Regions from separate parts of the Streptomyces sp. NPDC006643 genome, predicted to be linked through region 1. Evidence: riboswitches for the same ligand, from Rfam matches in the RefSeq annotation. Region 1 holds a riboswitch; each other region holds the start of a gene.

Region 1 (6,998 bases):
ACGACCGCCGTTCGCCGTGAATCGCGCCGCGTCCCAGCTCCCGCCCAGCGACGGGGCCAGCCACTCGCCCGCACGCGCACGGAACCGCGCCACGGTGAGCGCGCCCGCGCCGTCCGGTACGGCCCCGAGCAGCGGGGCGCCCGCGACCTCCGGCAGATCGGCCAGATTGCAGCGCGCCGCCAGATCCGGCACGGCGGGCCAGCTCCCGATCACCACCCCCAGCGTCGTGAGCCCGCGCGCCCGCAGCGCCTCGGCCGTCAGCGCGGTCGTGTTGAGCGTGCCGAGCCCGGCCGGAGTCACCACCAGCACCGGTGCGGCGAGCAGCCGGGCGGCGTCCGCGAGCGTCCCGCCCTCGGCGTCGAAACGCACCAGCAGTCCGCCCGCGCCCTCGATCAGCACCAGATCGTGCTCGGTCGCCAGTTTCTCGGCCGTCCCGGCGATCTCCTCGGGCCGTACGGGCCGCGCACCGGCCCGTGCGGCGGCCGTCGCGGGCGCCAACGGCTCGGGATAACGGGCCAGTTCGACCGTGGTGACGCCGCCCGCCAGCCGTATCACCTCGTCCACGTCCCCCGGCTCGTCCGGCGCGACACCGGTCTGCGCGGGCTTCAGCACCGCGACGTCGCGGCCCTCGGCCAGCGCCACCGCCGCGACGGCCGCGGTGACGACCGTCTTGCCGATCTCCGTCCCCGTCCCGGAAACGATCACTATCGCCATCTCAGGCCTCCCGCGCCGCCGCCGCCACCGCGCGGCAGATCCTGGCGATGTCGTCGTCACCCGTCACATAGGGCGGCATCGTGTACACGAGGTCGCGGAACGGCCGCAGCCACACACCCTCGCGCACCGCCGCCCGGGTCGCCGCCGCCATGTCCACCTCGCGGTCCAGCTGTACGACGCCGATCGCGCCGAGGACCCGCACATCCTTCACACCGGGCAGCGAGGCCGTGTCGGCGAGGCCGTCGCGCAGCCCCGCCTCGATCCGCCGGACCTCGCCCCGCCAGTCCTGCCCGAGCAGCAGATCGATCGAGGCGCACGCCACGGCCGAGGCCAGGGGGTTGCCCATGAAGGTGGGGCCGTGGGCGAGGACGGGTACGTCGCCGCGCGAGATGCCCGCCGCCACCTCCGAGGTGCACAGTGTCGCCGCCATCGTGAGATAGCCGCCGGTCAGCGCCTTGCCCACACACATCACATCGGGGGAGATGCCCGCGTGCTCCGCCGCGAACAGCGCGCCGGTGCGGCCGAACCCGGTCGCGATCTCGTCGAGGATCAGCAGGACGCCGTATTCGTCGCAGGCCTCGCGCAGCACCCGTACGTAGTCGGGGGAGTGGAAGCGCATACCGCCGGCGCCCTGCACCACCGGCTCCACGATCACGGCGGCCAGCTCGTCGGCGTGGCGGGCGACGAGGGCGCGCAGCCGGTCCGCGTACGTCTCGTCGTACTCCTCGAAGTCGGCCGGCGGCGCGTCCGCGAAGATCTGCCGCGGCAGCACCCCCGACCAGAGCCCGTGCATACCGCCCTCGGGGTCGCACACCGACATGGGCTGCCAGGTGTCCCCGTGGTAACCGCCGCGCCAGGTCAGCAGCCGCCGCTTGGCCGGGCGCCCCAGTGAACGCCAGTACTGGAGGCACATCTTGACGGCCACCTCCACCGACACCGAACCGGAGTCGGCGAGGAAGACATGCCGAAGAGGCTCGGGGGTGATCTCGACGAGCCGGGCGGCCAGCCGGACGGCGGGTTCATGGGTGAGCCCGCCGAACATGACATGGCTCATCCGCGCGAGCTGGCCGTGCGCCGCCTCGTTGAGCACCGGGTGGTTGTAGCCGTGGATCGCCGACCACCAGGACGACATGCCGTCGACCAACTCGCGCTGCCCGTACGCCGGTTCGGCGAGCCGGAGCCGTACGCCCGTGGCGGACTCCACGACCAGCGGGTCGGTGCGGCCGGGCATCGGGCCGTACGGGTGCCAGACATGGGCCCGGTCCAGCGCGAGCAGTTCGCCCGGACCGAGCGCGCCCGGCGCCGGGGCGACCGGCGCGGGGTCGTCAGGCATTGGGCGCGAGGTCGGTACCGGCACCGCGCCGCCGTACGGTCACCAGGTCCGTACGGGCGGACGCCGGATCCGTACGTGCCGGCGCCGTCTCCGTCCCGTCGGACGCGGCACCGTCCGACGGAGCGCACGCGGTGGCGCACCCGCCGCCGACCCGGTGTTCGGGCAGCGTCGTCGTGTCCGCGCCCTCCACCTCGAAGCCGGCGTCCGCGATCATGTCCAGGTCCGCCTTGCCCTCCTGGCCCTCGGTGGTGAGGTAGTCGCCGAGGAAGATCGAGTTGGCCAGGTGCAGCGCGAGCGGCTGGAGCGTCCGCAGATGCACCTCGCGCCCGCCCGCGAGCCTGACCTCCACGTCGGGACAGACGAAGCGCACCATCGCCAGAATGCGCAGCGCCCGCTGCGGCGTCAGATTCCACTCACCGGCCAGCGGTGTGCCCGCCACCGGGATGAGGAAGTTGACCGGCACCGAGTCCGGGTCCAGCGCGCGCAGCGAGAAGACCACGTCCACCAGGTCGGCGTCGCTCTCGCCCATGCCCGCGATCAGCCCGGAGCAGGCCGACAGTCCCGCGCCCTGCGCGTGCCGCACCGTCTCCACCCGGTCCGCGTAGGTGTGGGTGGTGGTGATGTCGCCGTACGTCGCCTCGGACGTGTTGAGGTTGTGGTTGTACGCGTCGGCGCCCGCCGCCTTCAGCCGCTCCGCCTGGCCGTCGGAGAGCAGCCCGAGGCAGGCGCAGACCTCGACGTCGGCGTGCTGTTCCTTGATCGCGCCGATGGTTCGCGACACCCGGTCGACGTCCCGGTCCGTCGGTCCCCGGCCGCTCGCGACCAGACAGACCCGCTTCGCGCCGCCGGCCACTCCCGCGGCGGCGGCCCTGGACGCCTCGTCGGGCTTCAGCCAGGTGTACTTGAGAATCCCGGCCTCCGACCCGAGCCGCTGGGAGCAGTACGAGCAGTCCTCGGGGCAGAGCCCGGACTTCAGATTGACCAGGTAGTTGAGCTTGACCCGCCGCCCGAACCACTGGCGGCGCACCTTCCCGGCCGCGGCCACCACTTCGAGCAGATCGTCGTCGGAGGTCGTCAGCACGGCGAGCGCTTCTTCGCGGGACGGCAACTCGCGCCGAAGGCCCTTCTCCACCAGTGTGTTCAGCAGGTCCATGGCGCCGATCCTGGCTTACGGCGGGCCTCCGGGCCAAGGATGAATCCCACAAGACGGGGGCATTCAGGTGTGTGTATGACCACACCTGGAGCGGGTCCACGGACGGTTAGGGTCTGTGGGCTGCCTACAAAAGGACCCGAGCCGTGCCTACCGATCCGTTTGTGCCGAGCACGCCGAGCGGGCTGTCCACACCGCCGCCGGACCCGTTCGGCTGGATCGACGAGGAGGCGCGCCGGCGTGAACGGTCCGGTCTGGTCCGTACGCTACGGCCCCGCAGCGCCGACTCCGCGCTGCTGGATCTGGCGAGCAACGACTATCTGGGCCTCACCCACCACCCGGTGACGACGGGCGCGGCGGCCGAAGCGGCGCGCCGCTGGGGCGCGGGCGCCACCGGTTCCCGGCTGGTCACCGGCACCACCGCCCTGCACGCCGAACTGGAGCGTGAGCTGGCCGACTTCTGCGGTTTCGAGGCCGCGCTCGTCCTGTCGTCCGGGTACGCCGCGAACCTCGCCGTCCTCACCGCGCTCACCGGACGCGGCTCGCTCGTCGTCTCCGACGCCGCCAACCACGCCTCGATCGTGGACGGTTGCCGGCTCTCGCGCGCCGAGACCGTGGTCGTACCGCACGCGGACCCGGCGGCCGTCGACAAGACACTCGAAGCCCACGAGGGTGTACGGGCCTTGGCCGTCAGCGACTCGGTGTTCTCGGTGGACGGTGACGCGGCGCCCCTCGCACGGCTGGCCGAGGTGTGCCGTACGCGGGGCGCCGCGCTCGTCGTCGACGACGCGCACGGGCTCGGCGTGCTCGGCGACGGCGGCCGTGGCGCCGTCCACGCGGCGGGCCTGGCGGGCGATCCGGGTACGGTCGCCACCGTCACGCTCTCCAAGTCGCTGGGCAGCCAGGGGGGCGCGGTCCTCGGCCCGGCCCGGGTCATCGACCAACTCGTCAACACGGCGCGGTCGTTCATCTTCGACACCGGTCTCGCGCCGGCCGCCGTCGGCGCCGCGCTCGCGAGTCTGCGGCTGCTGCGCGCGGACCCGTCGCTGGCGGTCCGGGCGCGCGCGGTGGCGCACGCGCTGCACCACGGGCTGACCGGGGCCGGGCTGACGGCCGCGCGCCCGGACGCGGCCGTCGTCTCGGTGCGGGCGCCGTCCCCGGCCGCGGCCGTGCGCTGGGCCGCCGACTGCCGGGCGGCGGGTCTGGTGGTGGGCTGCTTCCGGCCGCCGTCGGTGCCGGACGGGATCTCCCGGCTCAGACTCACGGCCCGCGCCGACCTGACGGACCTTCAGGTGCAGAGCGCGCTGGCGACGATCATCGCGACCGCCCCGGCCGGGTCCGCCCCGGCCGGGTCCGCCCCGGACGGGGCCGACGGGGTCTAGCCGCGTCTCGGTCGCCGGGGGCCGAAACTTGAGCCCGTTCAAATACGGTCTCGCGTAGCAGGGTTCACCGCTTAGAGCGACAGAGGGGGCCATATCCCGGCGGATCACCCATACGCCGGGCGTCGTTGGTGGCAGTGTGTCGCGAAGCGCAATCCGGGGACGTACTCGCGGGCATCAGCCATAGGTCGGTCTGCGTCCCGGCGGGAAAGGGACAGCGTCGCCATGGCAGACCATCAGGAAGCATCCGTCACCCTGCCGAGCGTTCCTGCCTCGGTGCCGGAGGCCCGCAGATACGTCGCACGTGTTCTCTCCGAATGGGGGCTGCCGGATGACGCCGACACCGCCGAAACGGTTCGCCTGATCATCTCGGAGCTGGCGACCAACGCCGTGCAGCACACCCTCGGCCGCTCGCCGACCTTCACCATCGACGTCACTCTGGAGCGCGACGAACAGCTGCGCGTCGGAGTCACCGACAGCCATCCGCGATGGCCGCAGCGGCTCCCGGCCGCCGTCCAGCAGGACAACGGCCGCGGCATGGTCATCATCCGGGCGCTGACCGCCGAGTACGGCGGCCGACTGGCCGTCACACCCACCGCGGACGGCGGCAAGACGGTCTGGATCACCCTGCCCTGGACGGCCGGGACCGAGATCGCCCGGACCCAGGAGGAGTAGATCCGGCGCGGGCCGCTCCGGGCCGACGGGGCGTCAGCCGACCCGGCCGTACCAGACGCTTCTGGACCAGATGCGCTGGAGCCGCACCACCTGACCGGACTTCGGCGAATGCCACATCTTGCCGCCGCCGGCGTAGATCCCCACGTGGTAGACGTGGTTCCCGGAGTGGAAGAACACCAGATCGCCCTGCTTGCGGCTGGAGGCCGCGATGTGGCGCGTCCGGTTGTACTGCTGCTGGGCGGTACGTGGGAGCGTCTTGCCGGCCTTCTTGTACGAGAACGCCGTGAGGCCCGAGCAGTCGAACCGGTGCGGACCTGACGCCCCGTACTTGTACGGCGCGCCCTTCTTGGAAGCGGCCACGTTCAGCGCCTTGGCGGCGGCGGGCTGGGCGTGGGCCTCCGACACGGCGCCGGGCGCCAGCATCGTGCCGCCGACGGCGGCGAGGAGGACCGATGCGGTACCGGCCCGGGAGAGCAGCGACGGGACATGCGTCTGCGCGGACATGCGCAACCCTTCGTCAGCCGCCTGTGAAGGATGACCTGTCGGGTTCGGACCGGCGAAGACGCCCGGCCGCGTCAGCGGCTTCACCCCGAGGAGCGGTCCATGGTCGGACCGCCCCGAACTGCTCGGGTCCTCCACTCCTGCCGATCCACTCGTGTCGACCAGGCATCCGGAGCGGCGGCAGGACTCGGCGTCCACCCGGACCGCCCCGCCGAGGTGGCGGGGGCTTGTCGTCCCACGGATCTTGACGCGGCCTCAGCGCGATTCCGAGTTGAAACGGGCTTATGTGACTCTCATCACTTATGGACCATTTGGGTTGGTAGGCCCGATTCGGTGAACGGCTCGCCCGGTCGCTCACGCGCTGTACCTGCGACGCTGCGATCCGTTACGGCCGGACGGCCGATCGCCGCCCGCAAGTTGCCGGCCCGGCCACGGCGGGCGGGTCGATACGCCGAACGGGCAGCCATATGAGGTACGGGCGCGTCGTCCGCCCATGTTCGGCGGCGGATCAAGTCCCGGGTCCGGGCGGCATGGTGACCCGCCCGGCCCTGCGCTCACCGTCAAGGACCCGGAGCGTACGGTCCAGGGTCGGCGTGTGCAGCTCCCGCTCGCCTCTCGCGTGCATCAGCGTCAGCGCGTCGCGCAGTTCGGCGGCGCGGGCCACCAGCGCCTGCGCGGCCCGCAGCGCGCTGTACGTGTCGTCGGCGCGCGCCGGGTTGATCCGGCCGACCAGGTCGACGACCCGGAGATAGCTGTCGACGAACTCGCCCTCGGCGCGGGTCAGTGCGGGCAGCGGCGGCAGTTCCGGCGGCAGCATCGCGGGCTCACCGGGGGGAGTTGACGCCGAGCGACGACCTGCGGTCCTGTGCGACCTGGTCCACCAGGCCGTACTCCCTCGCGCCCGTCGCGTCGAAGATCGTGTCCCGGTCGATGTCGCTGTCGATCCGCTCGGCGCTCCGGCCGGTGTGCCGTACCAGCATGTCCGCCATCAGCGCCCGCAGCCGCAGCAACTCCTCGGCGTGGATGGCGAGATCGGACGGCTGTCCGCGCAGCGGCTCCTCGATTCCCGGCTGCTGGAGGACGACGCGCGCGCCGGGCAGTGCCATCCGCTTGCCCGGCGCCCCGGCGGCGAGCAGCACGGCGGCGGTCGACACTGCCTGGCCGAGACAGGTGGTCGCCACGTCGCAGCCGACGACCTGCATCGTGTCGTAGATGGCGGACATGGCGCTCAGTGAGCCGCCGGGGG
Region 2 (6,998 bases), on a different contig from region 1:
CGGATGGACCGGAGCAGTTCGGCGGCCTCGCGGTCGGTGACGGGGACGAGCCGGTGCGCCAGATCGCCCAGCAGTTCGGAGGCCACGCCCGCCAGCCCGAACGACAGCACGGCGCCGGCGGCCGGGTCGATGACGGCGCGCACGACGGTGTCCACCCCGCGCGGTGCCATCGCCTGGACGACGGGCCGCAGCTCGGCGGGCTCACCGAGGAGGTCGGTCAGCTCGCGGTACGCCGACCGCAGCTGCGCCTCGTCGGCGAGATCGAGCCGTACGCCGCCGAGGTCGGCCCGGTGGCGCAGATGCGGCGCGGTGGTCTTGAGCGCGACGGGGTAGCCGAGCCGCGCGGCGGCCTCGACGGCGCCGTCGGGTCCGGGCGCGGGCAGGGTGGGCCGTACGGCGATCCCGTACCGCCCGAGCAGCTCGCGGGTGTCGTCGTCCCCGAGGGCCGCGCCGCGCGGGTCGGCCGGCGCGTCGCCGAGCAGCCGGTCGATGAGGGCGGCGGCTCCGCTCTCGTCGATGTCGTCGTACTCGGGCACCTTCCCGGGCTCGGCGGCCTGCCGCCGCCACTGCGCATAGGTAACGGCCTGCCCAAGCGCCCGCACGGCACGCTCGGCGGCGGGGTAGGCGGGGATCCGGCCGGGGGTGGGGGTGGCGGCCGATGCGGGGCCGGGGCCGACGCTGGGCGATGTGTGCGGACCGCCGGGGGCGGGGGTGGCAACCCCGGACACCGGGCCGCGCTCGCCGGCACCGCGGGCGAGGTCGGGGGTGGCGCCGGATGCCGGCACGGGCGCGGGCCGATCGGCCGAGACCTCGGTGTCACCACCCGCGCCCGGACCCTCGGCGCCGGCACCGGCAGCCGGGCCGTCAGGCGCGGGGGCGGCAGGCGCGGGGGCGGCAGGCTGCGGCGACGAGTTCGGGCCCCCGGAGTCGCTCGGCGCGGGCGGCGCGGGCGGCGTCGTACGGTGCGGAGCAGCGGGGACGGGGCCGGGCGGGCCCGGTGGCTCGTCCCGGGGCGGGGCCGTCGTCGTCGCCGCCGAGAGTGCCTTCGCCAGGCCGCCGATCTCGACGTGGACCACCGCCACCGGTTTGGCCGGGGACGCCGAGGCCGCCTCGCGCAGCGCCGTCGCCAGGACCTCGCCGTCGCCCGATTCCCTCGTGCCGTTCTCGTTCACCCAGGGGATCGCCGTGACCACGACCGCGTCGCAGCCGGGGTCCGCCAGCGCCGTCGCCAGCGCCGTACGGAAGTCCTCCGGGCGGGCCGCCGTCGTGAGGTCGAGCGGGGGCAGCGGGCGCAGGCCCTCCGTCAGGCAGGCGTCGTACGTGAGGAGGCCGAGCGACTCGGAGTTGCCGAGGATCGCCACGTGCGGGCCCGCCGGGAGGGGCTGGGTCGAGAGCAGGAGACCGGCGTCCACCAGTTCCGTGACGGTGTCCACGCGGATCACCCCGGCCTGGCTGAGCAGCGCGGAGACCGTCGCGTCCGGGATGCGGGTGACCGGCACCGCGTGCCCCGGCGGCGCGCTGCCGCTGTGCCGCGCGCCTTTCGCGACGACGACCGGCTTGACCGCCCCCGTACGCCGCGCCAGACGCGTGAACTTCCGCGGGTTGCCGATCGATTCGAGGTACAGCAGCACGACGTCGGTGTCCGGGTCGTCGTGCCAGTACTGGAGGAAGTCGTTGCCGGAGACGTCCGCGCGGTTGCCCGCCGAGATGAACGTGGACAGTCCCGCGCCGCGCCGTACCAGTCCCGCGAGCAGCGCGATGCCGATCGCGCCCGACTGGGTGAAGAGGCCGATCCGTCCCCGGTCGGGCGGCTCGGGCGCGAGGGAGGCGTTGAGCCGGACCGGTGGCGCGGTGTTGATGACGCCGAACGCGTTGGGGCCGATGACCCGCATCCCGTACGACCGGGCCTGCCGCACCAGTTCGCGCTGCCGCTCCCGCCCGGCGGGCCCGCTCTCGGCGTATCCGGCGGACAGCACCACCAGGCCCTGGACGCCGTGTTCGCCGCAGTCGGCGACGACGTCGGGCACCCGCTCGGCGGGGACGGCGACGACCGCGAGGTCGACGGGCTCCTCGATCTCCGCGAGGGAGCGGACGGCCGGGACGCCGTCGATCTCGGCGAGTTCCGGGGGCAGGGCCAGGTTCACCGCGTACGTACGGCCCGTGAAGCCGCCGTCCAGAAGGTTGCGCAGGACGGCGCGGCCCACGCCGCCCGCCGTGCGGCCGGCGCCGACGACGGCCACGGACGACGGACCGAGGAGCCGCTGCACGGAGCGCGCCTCGGCGCGCTGTTCGCGGCCCCGCTGGACGGCGAGCGACTCGGCGGTCGGTTCGAGGTCGAGGACGAGACGGACCGAGCCGTCCTCGAAGTTGCGTTTCTGGGTGAACCCGGCGTCCCGGAACACCTTGATCATCTTGTTGTTGGCGGGCAGCACCTCCGCCGCGAAGCGCCTGATCCCGCGCTCGCGGGCCACCGCGGCGATGTGTTCGAGGAGCGCGGAGGCGATCCCGCGCCCCTGGTGCGCGTCCTGGACGAGGAACGCGACCTCCGCCTCGTCGGCCGGCGCCGACGCGGGCATGCCCCGGCTGTCGATGCGGTCGTAGCGGACGGTGGCGACGAACTCGCCGCCGACGGTCACCGCGAGGCCCACCCGGTCCACGTAGTCGTGGTGGGTGAACCGGTAGACGTCCTTGTCGGAGAGCCGGGGGTAGGGCGCGAAGAAGCGGTAGTACTTCGACTCGTCCGAGACCTGTTCGTAGAAGCTGACCAGCCGCTCGGCGTCATCGGTGGTGATGGGCCGCACGCGCGCGGTGCCCCCGTCGCGCAGGACCACGTCTGCTTCCCAGTGAGCGGGGTACGCGTGCTGCGACGGCGGCGTCATGGGGAGAGCCTACGGCGCGCACACCGGTAGCGTCGGCTGCCCGGCCGGGGCAGGCTGGGGGGTGCCGCACCGGTCCGTTACGGGGCACATGAGACACTGGTCTAGACAACAACTGTGACATTGAAGGGCAACACCATGGCTGAGCGCCGCGTCAACGTCGGCTGGGCCGAGGGCCTGCACGCCCGTCCCGCCTCCATCTTCGTCCGCGCCGCCACGGCCTCCGGCGTTCCGGTGACGATCGCCAAGGCGGACGGCAGCCCGGTCAACGCGGCGTCGATGCTCGCCGTGCTGGGACTGGGCGCGCAGGGCGGCGACGAGGTCGTCCTGTTCTCCGACGCGGACGGCGCCGAGGTCGCGCTTGACCGGCTGGCGAAGCTGGTCGCGGAGGGCCTGGACGAGCTTCCCGAGACCGTCTGAGGCACCGCGTACGCACGACGAAGGCCCCGGCGGGACCGCCGCCGGGGCCTTCGTCGTACGCGGACACCCGCCGGACCCGCCCTAGGGCGGGTCCGCAAAGTCCCGCCTGGCCCGCGGCGCCTGGCACGGCGCCTCGCGGCGTTGTCGGAGTCGGCCGAGTACGCCCGGTACGAGGCCGATCCTCCGCCTTGCGACGCACCGCACCAGCCGCCGCGCGCCCCGCCCTGCGGGCGGACGACGCTACTTCCCGGACCCGCCCTAGACAGCCACCCCGTGCCCGCGCAGATACGCGACCGGGTCGATGTCGGAGCCGTACTCCTCGCTCGTGCGCGCCTCGAAGTGCAGGTGCGGGCCGGTCGAGTTGCCGGTCGAGCCCGAGAGGCCGATCGGTGCGCCCGGCGTGACGCCCTGGCCGACGGAGACGCCGATCGAGGAGAGGTGGCCGTACTGGGTGTACGTGCCGTCGTTCATACGGATCACGACGTTGTTGCCGTACGCGCCGCCCCAGCCGGCCTCGACGACGGTGCCCGCGCCGACAGCCACGACCGAAGTGCCGGACGCCGCGCGGAAGTCGACGCCGGAGTGGCTGCCGGAGGACCAGAGCGAGCCGCCCGTCCGGTAACCGGTGGTGACCGGTGAGCCCGCGACCGGGAGCTGGAAGGAGCCGAGGCGCTCGCGCTCCGCGGCCCGTGCCGCGCGCTCCTCGGCCTCGCGTGCCTCCTTGGCGCGGGCCTCCGCCTTGCGCTTCGCCTCGGCCTTGGCGCGGGCGGCGGCCTTGGCCTCCGCCTTCGCCTGTGCCTTCGCCGCCGCGGCCTTCCGGGCGGCCAGGTGCTGCGCGTCGGCCTGGGCGTCGATCGTCGCGGCGAGCGAGTCGTCGATGACGATGGCGGGGGCCGGGGCGGCGGGGGCGGTGTCCGGTGCGACGGCCGCCTCCGTGTCGGCGGCGAGCGCCGGGGATCCGAGGGTGCCGATGACACCGGCCGCTGTGAGAGTCGCGACTCCGGCGAGGTTCGCGCCGCGGCGCGTCAGTCGGCTCGGGGCACGGTGCTTCCCGGTGGCACGGGTGAACGCCATGAAGTGGCTGGTCCTTTCCTTCCTTCTCGCCTACCGGGTTAGCTGACGGGTTCGGAGCAGGAAGGTCTCCTACGGGCTCCTCCGCGGTGTGCGCGAAGGCCCCCGATTCACCCCAGGGACACGAGAGTGGGTCCCCGGCTCCCCAGGCTCGCGCCTGACGGGGACTCGGCGATGGCTGTTCGGTGCCGCGGTCGCGGCGGGCTCTGGCGAACAGCCGGACCGACGCTAAAGGGGTCATCTTTCAATCACCAAACGGACAGGCCGTTTTGTAGCGCACGCCACAGAGCATTCGGGCAACCTCCTGATGAATGCGGACATAGCGGGGAACCCCGGTGACAGTTTCATCACCGGGGTTCCCTTTGTCCGCCGCGCGGAGCTGCCGTACAGGCGCCGTCGGCCTCAGCCGGTGACGACCTTCACCTCGCCGATGTTCAGGGCCTCGATGGGCTCCCGGATCACCGACGCGTCCCCGACGAGCACCGTGACCAGCCGGTCGACGGGGAACGCGCTGACGACGGCGGCCGTCGACTCGACCGTGCCGGTCTCGGCCAGCCGCTCGTACAGCCGGGCCTGGAAGTCGTCCGGGAGGTGCTGCTCGACCTGGTCGGCGAGGGTGTCAGCGACGGACGCGGCCGTCTCGTACTTCAGCGGCGCGACGCCGACCAGATTCTGCACGGCCGTCTCACGCTCGGCGTCCGTCAGCCCTTCGGCCGCGAGCGTACGCAGCACCTTCCACAGGTCGTCCAGCGCGGGCCCGGTCGACTCGGTGTCGACGGAGCCGCTGATGGCGAGCATGGAGGCACCCGTGCCCTGCGGGTCGGAGCGCAGCACCTGCGCGAAGGCCCGCACGCCGTACGTGTAGCCCTTCTCCTCGCGCAGCACCCGGTCGAGCCGGGAGGTGAGCGTGCCGCCCAGGCAGTACGTGCCGAGCACCTGGGCCGGCCAGACCCGGTCGTGCCGGTCGGGGCCGACGCGGCCGATCAGGAGCTGGGTCTGTACGGCTCCGGGCCGGTCGACGATCACCACACGGCCGGTGTCGTCCGCGGTGACCGGCGGCACGGGGCGCGGCTCGGAGGTGTCGCCCGTCCAGTCGCCGAGGGTCTCGGCGAGCAGGGCGTCGACGTCGACGCCGGTGAGGTCGCCGACGATCACCGCGGTGGCGGTGGCGGGGCGGACATGCGCGTCGTAGAACGCGCGGACACCCTTGGCGTCGATCCGTCCGACGGTCTCCTCGGTGCCCTGGCGCGGGCGCGACATGCGCGAGGTGACCGGGAACAGCTCCTTGGACAGCTGCTTGGCCGCGCGGCGGGCCGGGTTGGCCTGCTCGTGCGGGATCTCGTCCAGCCGGTTCGTGACGAGCCTGCCGACCTCGCTGTCCGAGAACAGCGGCGCGCGCAGGGCGTCGGCGAGCAGGCCGAGCGCCTTGGGCAGCCGGGAGACCGGGACCTCCAGGGAGACCCGGACGCCGGGGTGGTCGGCGTGCGCGTCGAGCGTGGCGCCGCAGCGCTCCAGCTCGGCGGCGAACTCCTCGGCGGTGTGCTTGTCGGTGCCCTCGGACAGCGCGCGGGCCATGATCGTCGCGACACCGTCCAAGCCCTCGGGCTCGGCCTCCAGCGGTGCGGCGAGGGAGATCTCGACGGCCACCACCTGCTGGCCGGGGCGGTGGCAGCGCAGCACCGTCAGGCCGTTGGGCAGCGCGCCGCGCTCGGGCGCGGGGAACGCCCAGGGCCTGGCCTCGCCGGCCGTGGGCTGCGGGTGGAACTCCATGGTCACGGCAGCGTCGCTCACTGGTCCGCCCCCTCGTGCTCGTCGGTGATCTCGTCGGAGGCGGCGTCCTCGTCGTCGGCGGTCGTCGGCTCGTAGACCAGCACCGCCCTGTTGTCCGGGCGCAGTCGGGCCGCGGCCACCTCGCGCACCTCGTCGGCCGTGACGTCCAGCACCCGCTGGACGGCGGTCAGCGCCAGCTGCGGGTCGCCGAACAGCACCGCGTACCGGCACAGTTCGTCCGCGCGGCCCGCGACCGTGCCGAGCCGGTCGAGCCATTCGCGCTCCAACTGGGCCTGGGCGCGCTCCATTTCCTCGGCCGTGGGGCCCTCGGCCGCGAACCGGGCCAGTTCCTCGTCGACCGCGGCCTCGATCTGCGGCACCTCGACGCCGCCGGACGTCTTGACGTCCAGCCAGCCGAGCGAGGGGGCGCCGGCCAGGCGCAGCAGTCCGAATCCGGCGGCGACGGCCGTACGGTCACGGCGCACCAGGCGGTTGTGGAGCCGCGAGGACTCGCCGCCGCCGAGGACGGTGAGCGCCAGGTCGGCGGCGTCGGCCTCGCGGGTGCCGTCCTGCGGCAGCCGGTAGGCGGCCATCAGCGCGCGCGCCGGGACGTCCTCGTGGATCTCCTCGCGGAGCTGCCCGCCGATGGTGTCGGGCAGCGAGCCGTCGCGCGGCGGCTGCTTGCCGTCGTGGCCGGGGATCGAGCCGAAGTACTTCTCGACCCAGGCGAGGGTCTGCTCGGGGTCGATGTCGCCGACGACCGAGAGCACCGCGTTGTTCGGCGCGTAGTACGTACGGAAGAACTGGCGCGCGTCGTCGAGGGTCGCCGCGTCCAGGTCGGCCATCGAGCCGATCGGGGTG
Region 3 (6,998 bases), on a different contig from region 1:
CCGTTCGGCGGGTCTGCCGTGCCGCACGGGCGAGTCGGTGATCTCGGTGGACGGCGAAGGCACGGTCCGCCGCTGCCACTTCGTCCCCGCGCCCCTGGGCAATCTGTACGACGGCTCCTACCGCGCGGCCCTGAAGCCCCGTTCGTGCCCGCTGGCGGCCTGCGACTGCCACATCGGCTATGTCCATCTGGAGACGCTGCCGCTGTACGACGTCTTCGCGGGCGGCGTCCTGGAACGGATACCGGCGACGGTCCCGGCCGGCTGACGCGCCGTCAGCGACGCACCAGCGGGAGCAGATCGGGGCGTTTGGCGACGGTGTGGTCGCCCGAGGATTCGCCGCGCAGTCGGCGGCCTATCCAGGGGACCAGGTATTCGCGCGCCCACTGCATGTCGTCACGGCGCAGGTCCATGGGGCGGCGCGGCGGCAGCGGCGGCCACGGCTGGTCGGGGTCGGCGGGGACGGTCAGACCGAGGACCTGGGCGGCGCGCAGGGCCACGCGGGTGTGGCCCTCCGGCGACAGATGCAGTCGGTCGTGGTCCCAGGCGCGCCTGTCCTGCACCGACTTGAGCGACCAGAGGTCCAGGACCGGGCAGTCGTAGCGGTCGGCGATGGAGCGGACGTGCGCGGTGAACGTGGCGATCTTGCCGCGCAGATGGCGCAGCACCGGCACGCCCCGGGTGTCGAATCCGGTGGGGACCATGACGGTGCCGACCGCGCCCGTCAGGTCGGCCAGGGCGCGTTCGAAGCGTTCGGCGACGTCGTCGGGGTCGCTGCCGGGGCGGATGATGTCGTTGCCGCCGGCGCAGAACGTCACCAGATCCGGGGCGAGTTCCTTGGCGCGCGGGATCTGCTCGGCCACGATCTGGTCGAGCAGCCGTCCTCGTACGGCGAGATTGGCGTACCGGAACGAGCCGTGGCCGTGGTCGGTCCTGGCGTTGGTGTCGGCGAGCAGTACGGCGAGCCGGTCGGCCCAGCCGACGTAGATTCCGTCCGGTCCCAGCAGGTCGCCGACGCCCTCGGTGAAGCTGTCACCGATGGCGGCGTACGACCCGAAGGTACTTCTGTTTGTTGGTCTCGAATCGTCAGCCACAGCTGAACATCATTCACCCGCGTATGTGACCTACGCGACCGTAAGGAGGTGTTGACGCCGGTGAGAAAGACCACCGGTCAAAATTCGTTCAAGCCGGAATAAGGCAATGGCCGTTGGCGGGCACCCATGGCGCCGGCCAACGGCCATTCATTCCTGCTGGGTTCAGAGAGAAACGCCGTGCTCGCGCAGGTACGCCAGCGGGTCGACGTCGGAGCCGTAGCTCGGACCGGTGCGGATCTCGAAGTGCAGATGCGGTCCGGTGGAATTGCCGGTCGAGCCGGAGAGGCCTATCCGGTCGCCGCCGCCGACGCTCTGGCCCGCCGAGACCGAGAGCGAGGAGAGGTGGGCGTACTGCGAGTACTGACCGTCGTCGTGCTTGATGACGACCTCGTTGCCGTACGACCCGGCCCAGCCGGCCGACACGACGGTGCCGGGGCCGACCGCCTTGACGGTGGTGCCCGACGAGGCCGCGAAGTCCACGCCGGTGTGGTAGCCGCTGGCCCAGCTGCCGCCGGCCGCGCGGTAGGCGGTGGTGGTGGCCGCGCCGTCGACGGGGGCGGTGTAGCCGGAGGCGTTGCTCTGCGCGGCGGGCTGGTTGGCCGTGGTGGCGGCCTTCGGGGCGGGCTCGGCGGGCGCGGCCTTCCGCGGCTCCGCCTTCTTCGGGGTGGCCTCGGCCTTGCCCTCGGAGGACGCGGTGGTCTTGGCCTTCGCGCCGATGGTGAGCTTGAGGCCCGGGTGGATCAGCGACGGGTCGTCACCGACGGCCTCGCGGTTGTCCGCGTAGAGCTTCTGCCAGCCGCCGCTGACCTTCTGCGTCTCGGCGATCTTGGCGAGGTAGTCGCCCGCGGTGACCGAGTACGTCGTCGCGGTCTTGGCGGTCGCGGCCTGCTGGGCCGTCTGCGGCGCGGCGGAGGGCACGGCGTTCGCGGTCCGCGCGTGCGCCACCGACGGGGCGGCGGCGGTCTGCTCGGCGGCGTGGGCGCCCGTGGCACCGATGAGCGGAATGGCGAGTGCGGCGCCGCCCGTTCCCGCGGCGACCACTCCGCGCGTGATCGGGTTGGTCCTCTGACGGCGGTGCTTACCCTTTGCGGGCATGGCGAATTCCTTCTCCGGCGCCTACGAGGTGAGCTGTCGGGTTCGGGCTGGAGATGCCCGGCCGCGCCGTGACGCGACTTCACCCCAAGCCGTCCGGAAGTCCGGGCCGGCGTCTACCTGGGTCCCCCGCTCCTGCCACACATGGATGAGTGCTGGGTGGATGCGGATTCCGAACGGCGGCAGGATTCGGCGATCCGCTCGGATTGCGGTGACCGTAAGCCGGGTGGGCCGACCCGTACAAGCTGTCGTATTCCCTCGGCAATCCGCCGCCGAATATCGGCCGCCGTAAGCGGTCACCCTGCGTGGATTACGGATCTTCGAATTCCGTGCGACGTCCCAATTCCCTTCCTCGGCGCGGCCACACACCGTCACGGATATGATCTGGCTCACCAGCCGGGGACCATCTGCACCCATCTCGCCCGTGACCAGGGCACGTTAGGCCCAATCACCCAATACGGACAGAAGCCCTTTCGTGCACTGATTTCAGGGGGAACCCATGTCGTAAAGTCGGAGCGCGACAGCGTCGGCGACGAGCGCCGACCGCAGACGCGGAGGAGCTCACGTGACGCACGAGGTGCCGCAGCAGGTCCCGCCGGCCGAGCCCGAACTGGCAGGTGTCCGCAACTTCCGCGACGTGGGCGGTCTGCCGACCGTCGACGGGCGGCGCGTACGGTACGGACGGCTCTACCGCAGCGGTCACCTCGCGCACGCCACCGCCGAGGACGCGGCGTTCCTGACGTCGCTGGGGCTGCACACGGTCTTCGACTTCCGTAACGCGGCCGACCAGAAGCTCGACGGCCTGGACGTCGAGCTGCCCGGCGTACGGAACGTGAACATTCCGCTCACCGATCCGGCCGACGGGACCGAGTTCTGGAAGATGGTCCGCGACGGCGACCTCGACCAGCTGCGGTCGATCCTCGGCGACGGCAAGGGCGTGGCCCGGATGTCCGCCTCGTACCGTTCGATCATCCTGGACCGCACCGCCGAGCACCGTCAGGTGCTGCACGCCCTGGCCGAGGAGAGCCTGCCCGCCCTGATGCACTGCGCGGCGGGCAAGGACCGGGCCGGTCTCTCCATCGCCGTGTCGCTGCTCGCCGTGGGCGTGGAGAAGGAGGCGATCGAGGCCGACTATCTGAAGTCGAACGATCCGCACCGCCGGTATCTGGTACGCCGCAGCGACCCGTCGCCCGGCGGGACTTCACCGGAGGTGATGGAGCTGCTGGCCCCGCTCTTCGACGCGCGCGCCGTGTATCTGGAGACGGCGTTCACGACGATGGAGGAGACGTGGGGCAGCGTCGACCGCTATCTCGTGGACGGCCTGGGGCTGACGGACGAGACGCGCGAACGGCTGCGGACGCGTCTCGTCGACGAAGGCTGAGACTGAGCGCCGGGGGCTACTTGGCGCCCGCCTCGAAGAGCAGCCAGAGGAAACCGGCGACGGCGTGGCCGGCCACGAGGTAGATGAAGAGCCGGATGGCGAGACCGCGCGGGAAGTTGCTCTCCTCGTCCATGACGGACGACGTAGCGGGCGCCGCCTCGGGCACGACCGGCGGCGCCGCCCCGGGGGCAACCGCGGGCGACGGGTCCTGGACCTGCTCCGGTGAGTTCTCGGGCACGGCGATGACTCCTCTGGTCGGCTGGGCGAAGGTGATGACGGGTCAGCGGCGGTGGGCCCCGCCCGGCAGACACAGCTCCGCGATCGGGCTGGTCAGCAGGGTGTGTACGAACAGCAGCTCGGCGCCGCCGGGTCCGGCCGCCGCGAGGCGGTGCGGTGTCATGGAGTCGAAGTGGGCGCTGTCCCCCGGATCGAGCACATGGACGGCGTCCCCGAGGCCCAGCCGCAGCCGCCCCTCAAGGACATGGATCCACTCCTCGCCCGGGTGTACGCGTACGAGGTCGCCCTGCGCCCCGTAGGGCACCGTGACCCGCAGCGGCTGCATCGCCCGGCCGGACGAGCTGCCGGCCTGGCGGTAGATCCAGCCGTCGGCCTCGACGGGTTCCGCCCGTGCCGCGCGGATGACGGGATCGCGCTCGGGCGGCTCCTCGCCGAGCAGCTCGGAGACCGTCGTACCGTAGACGCGGGCCAGACCGAGCAGCATCGGCAGCGACGGCTGGCGCCGGCCGGTCTCCAGCCGGGAGAGATGGGCCGGGGAGAGCCCGGCCCGCGCGGCGGCGGCCTCCAGGGTGAGGGCCCGGCCGCGTCGCAGCTCACGCAGCCGGGGCGCGACGTCCGGCAGCTCCTCCGCCGTGGAGCCGACGGAGCCTGTGGCATCCGTGGGATCCTTGGCGTCGGCCTCGGTGGTGGGGTGCTCGGGCGCGGTCGCGGGGTGGTTCATGCCTCCATTGCGCCAGGATTTTTCCTCTGAGGCAAGTTTCTTGCCTCAGAGGTAAAACGACCTTCCCGTCCCGACGCCCCGGCGCTCACCGGTTGGCGATGGCCTGCTTCATCAGCGTCCTGCCGAAGTCCCACATCAGCCCGCCGCCACCGTGCGCGTCGTCCATCACGGCCGTGAACGCCGTCACGAAGCGGTCGACCTCCGGCTCCCCGATGGTCAGCGGCGGGATCAGTTTGATCACTTCCAGATGATCCCCGGAGACCTGGGTGAGGATGCGGTGCTTCCGCAGCAGCGGCACCACGACCATCTGCGCGAAGAGCCCCTTCCTGGCCTTCTGGAGCATCGCCCACCGGCCGCGCAGCCCGATCGACGTCGGCCGCCCGAACTCGATGCCGATCATCAGCCCCCGGCCGCGCACCTCGCTCAGCAGCTCGTACCGGTCGACCAGCGCGGCGAGCCGCGACCGCAGCAGATCACCGGTCACGCGGGCGTTGGCGACGATCTGCTCGTCCTCGATCACCGACAGGACGGCGAGTCCCGCCGCCATCGCCTGGGCGTTGGAGCCGAAGCTGGCCGAGTGGACCAGCACCCGGTCCATCGAGGAGTAGACCTTCTTGAAGATCCAGTCCTTGCCGAGGGTCGCGCCGACCGGCACATACCCACCGGAGAGCGCCTTCGCCACACACACCAGGTCCGGCTCGACGCCTTCCTCGTGCTGGTACGCGTAGAAGTCGCCGGTCCTGCCGAGCCCGGTCTGCACCTCGTCGGCGATGAGCAACGCCTTGTGCCTGCGCAGCAGTTCCTGCGCGGCCCGCAGGAAGCCTGGCGGTGTCGCGTTGACGCCCTTGCCCTGGATCGGTTCGACGACGAACCCGGCGACGTCGCCGCGTCTCAACTCCCGCTCCAGCGCGTCGAGATCACCGATCTCGATCGCCGTGTCGGGGAGCAGCGGCGCGAACCCGTCGCGGAAGCCGTCCTCACCGTTGACCGAGAGCGAGCCGGTGGTCAGGCCGTGGAAGGCGTGCGAGCAGTAGAGGATCCTGGGCCGGCCGGTGGCGTACCGGGCGAACTTCAGCGCGGTCTCGACCGCCTCCGTACCGCTGTTGCCGAAGAAGACCCGGTCCAGATGGGGGCTGTGCGTGAGCAGCTTCTCGGCGAGCAGGCCGGGCAGCGGCTGGCAGTCGAAGCGGGTGAGGTCGGCGAGCGAGGCGTCGAGTACGTCGTGGAGTGCCTTGCGTACGACGGGGTGGTGCCGGCCGAGGCCCATGACGCCGAAGCCGGCGAGCATGTCGAGGTAGTCGTTGCCCTCGGCGTCCCAGAAGTAGGCGCCCTCGGCGCGCTCGTAGACCTTGTCGAAGCCGATGGTCCGCAGCATGCGCGGGAGTTGGTGGTTCAGGTGCGCGGTGTGCAACTCGTAGCGCTCACCGCCCCGTTCGGCCAGCAGTTTCGCGAGGTCGAAGCCTTTGTCCCGGGCCGGGGGCGTCGCCGGGGGCGTCGTCCGCTCCGTCATGGCGTGTTCTCCTCGTGCTTCTCCTCGTACTTCTCCACGCGCGCCGCCAGAGCCGCGCTGATCCGTCCCGCGATCTCCACCGGTGTGAGCCCGATGTCGGCGAGCACCTCGCCGCGCTTGGCGTGGGCGAGGAACTGTTCGGGGATGCCGAAGGTACGCAGCGGTACGTCCACCTCGGCGTCGCGCAGCGCCTGCCCCACGGCCCAGCCGACGCCGCCGCTGCGGCTGTTGTCCTCCACGACGGCCACGATCCGGTGCCGCTCGGCCAGCGGCGCCAGCGCCTCGTCGACGGGCTTGACCCACCGGGGGTCGACCACGGTGCAGCCGATGCCGCGGGCGGCCAGCAGCTCCGCCGTACCGAGACAGACCCCGGCGAGCGCGCCGACGGAGACGAGCAGGACGTCCGGCGCCCCGTCCGCGGGCCGGTGCAGGATGTCGAGGCCGCCCGTACGTCCCACGGCGGGAATCGTCTCGCCCACCGACTCCTTGGGGAAGCGCACCACGGTGGGGGCGTCGGTCACGTCCACGGCCTCCCGCAGCAGCGCCCGGAGTTGGGGCGCGTCGCGGGGCGCGGCGATGCGCAGGCCGGGGACGCACTGGAGCATCGACATGTCCCACATGCCGTTGTGGGAGGGCCCGTCGACGCCGGTGACACCGGCCCGGTCGAGTACGAAGGTGACGCCGCACCCGTGCAGCGCGACGTCCATGAGCAGTTGGTCGAAGGCGCGGTTGAGGAAGGTGGCGTAGACGGCGACGACGGGGTGCAGTCCCCCGGTGGCGAGCCCGGCGGCGGAGACCGTGGCGTGCTGTTCGGCGATGCCGACGTCCCAGACGCGGTCGGGGAAGCGGGCGGCGAAGCCGGTCAGCCCCACGGGGTGCAGCATGGCCGCGGTGACGGCGACGACATCGGGCCGCTCCTCGCCGATGGCGACGATCTCGTCACCGAAGACCGACGTCCAGGAGGGC

What was found. Region 1 has a riboswitch for cyclic di-AMP ahead of ACFYNU_RS14210 (C40 family peptidase). Riboswitches for the same ligand answer to the same signal wherever they lie in the genome.
Region 2: another riboswitch for cyclic di-AMP. It lies ahead of ACFYNU_RS19140 (M23 family metallopeptidase); the one in region 1 lies ahead of ACFYNU_RS14210 (C40 family peptidase).
Region 3: another riboswitch for cyclic di-AMP. It lies ahead of ACFYNU_RS02815 (LysM peptidoglycan-binding domain-containing M23 family metallopeptidase); the one in region 1 lies ahead of ACFYNU_RS14210 (C40 family peptidase).

What each region holds. Positions count from the first base shown of each region.
Region 1 covers NZ_JBIAHA010000009.1:48,597-55,594, forward strand. The annotation lists gene bioD (dethiobiotin synthase) at 1-714, opposite strand, end outside; gene ACFYNU_RS14190 (adenosylmethionine--8-amino-7-oxononanoate transaminase) at 716-2,047, opposite strand; gene bioB (biotin synthase BioB) at 2,040-3,200, opposite strand; gene ACFYNU_RS14200 (8-amino-7-oxononanoate synthase) at 3,344-4,579, shown strand; gene ACFYNU_RS14205 (ATP-binding protein) at 4,802-5,251, shown strand; gene ACFYNU_RS14210 (C40 family peptidase) at 5,285-5,755, opposite strand; cyclic di-AMP (ydaO/yuaA leader) riboswitch at 5,759-5,930, opposite strand; gene ACFYNU_RS14215 (hypothetical protein) at 6,261-6,569, opposite strand; gene ACFYNU_RS14220 (ATP-dependent Clp protease proteolytic subunit) at 6,577-6,998, opposite strand, start outside.
Region 2 covers NZ_JBIAHA010000013.1:126,292-133,289, reverse strand. The annotation lists gene ACFYNU_RS19150 (GNAT family N-acetyltransferase) at 1-2,879, opposite strand, end outside; gene ACFYNU_RS19145 (HPr family phosphocarrier protein) at 3,015-3,296, shown strand; gene ACFYNU_RS19140 (M23 family metallopeptidase) at 3,555-4,370, opposite strand; cyclic di-AMP (ydaO/yuaA leader) riboswitch at 4,383-4,551, opposite strand; gene ACFYNU_RS19135 (pitrilysin family protein) at 4,770-6,137, opposite strand; gene ACFYNU_RS19130 (pitrilysin family protein) at 6,155-6,998, opposite strand, start outside.
Region 3 covers NZ_JBIAHA010000002.1:34,951-41,948, forward strand. The annotation lists gene ACFYNU_RS02805 (STM4011 family radical SAM protein) at 1-265, shown strand, start outside; gene ACFYNU_RS02810 (SGNH/GDSL hydrolase family protein) at 273-1,091, opposite strand; gene ACFYNU_RS02815 (LysM peptidoglycan-binding domain-containing M23 family metallopeptidase) at 1,254-2,186, opposite strand; cyclic di-AMP (ydaO/yuaA leader) riboswitch at 2,190-2,348, opposite strand; gene ACFYNU_RS02820 (tyrosine-protein phosphatase) at 2,761-3,564, shown strand; gene ACFYNU_RS02825 (DUF6126 family protein) at 3,581-3,802, opposite strand; gene ACFYNU_RS02830 (XRE family transcriptional regulator) at 3,845-4,522, opposite strand; gene ACFYNU_RS02835 (aspartate aminotransferase family protein) at 4,608-6,032, opposite strand; gene dxs (1-deoxy-D-xylulose-5-phosphate synthase) at 6,029-6,998, opposite strand, start outside.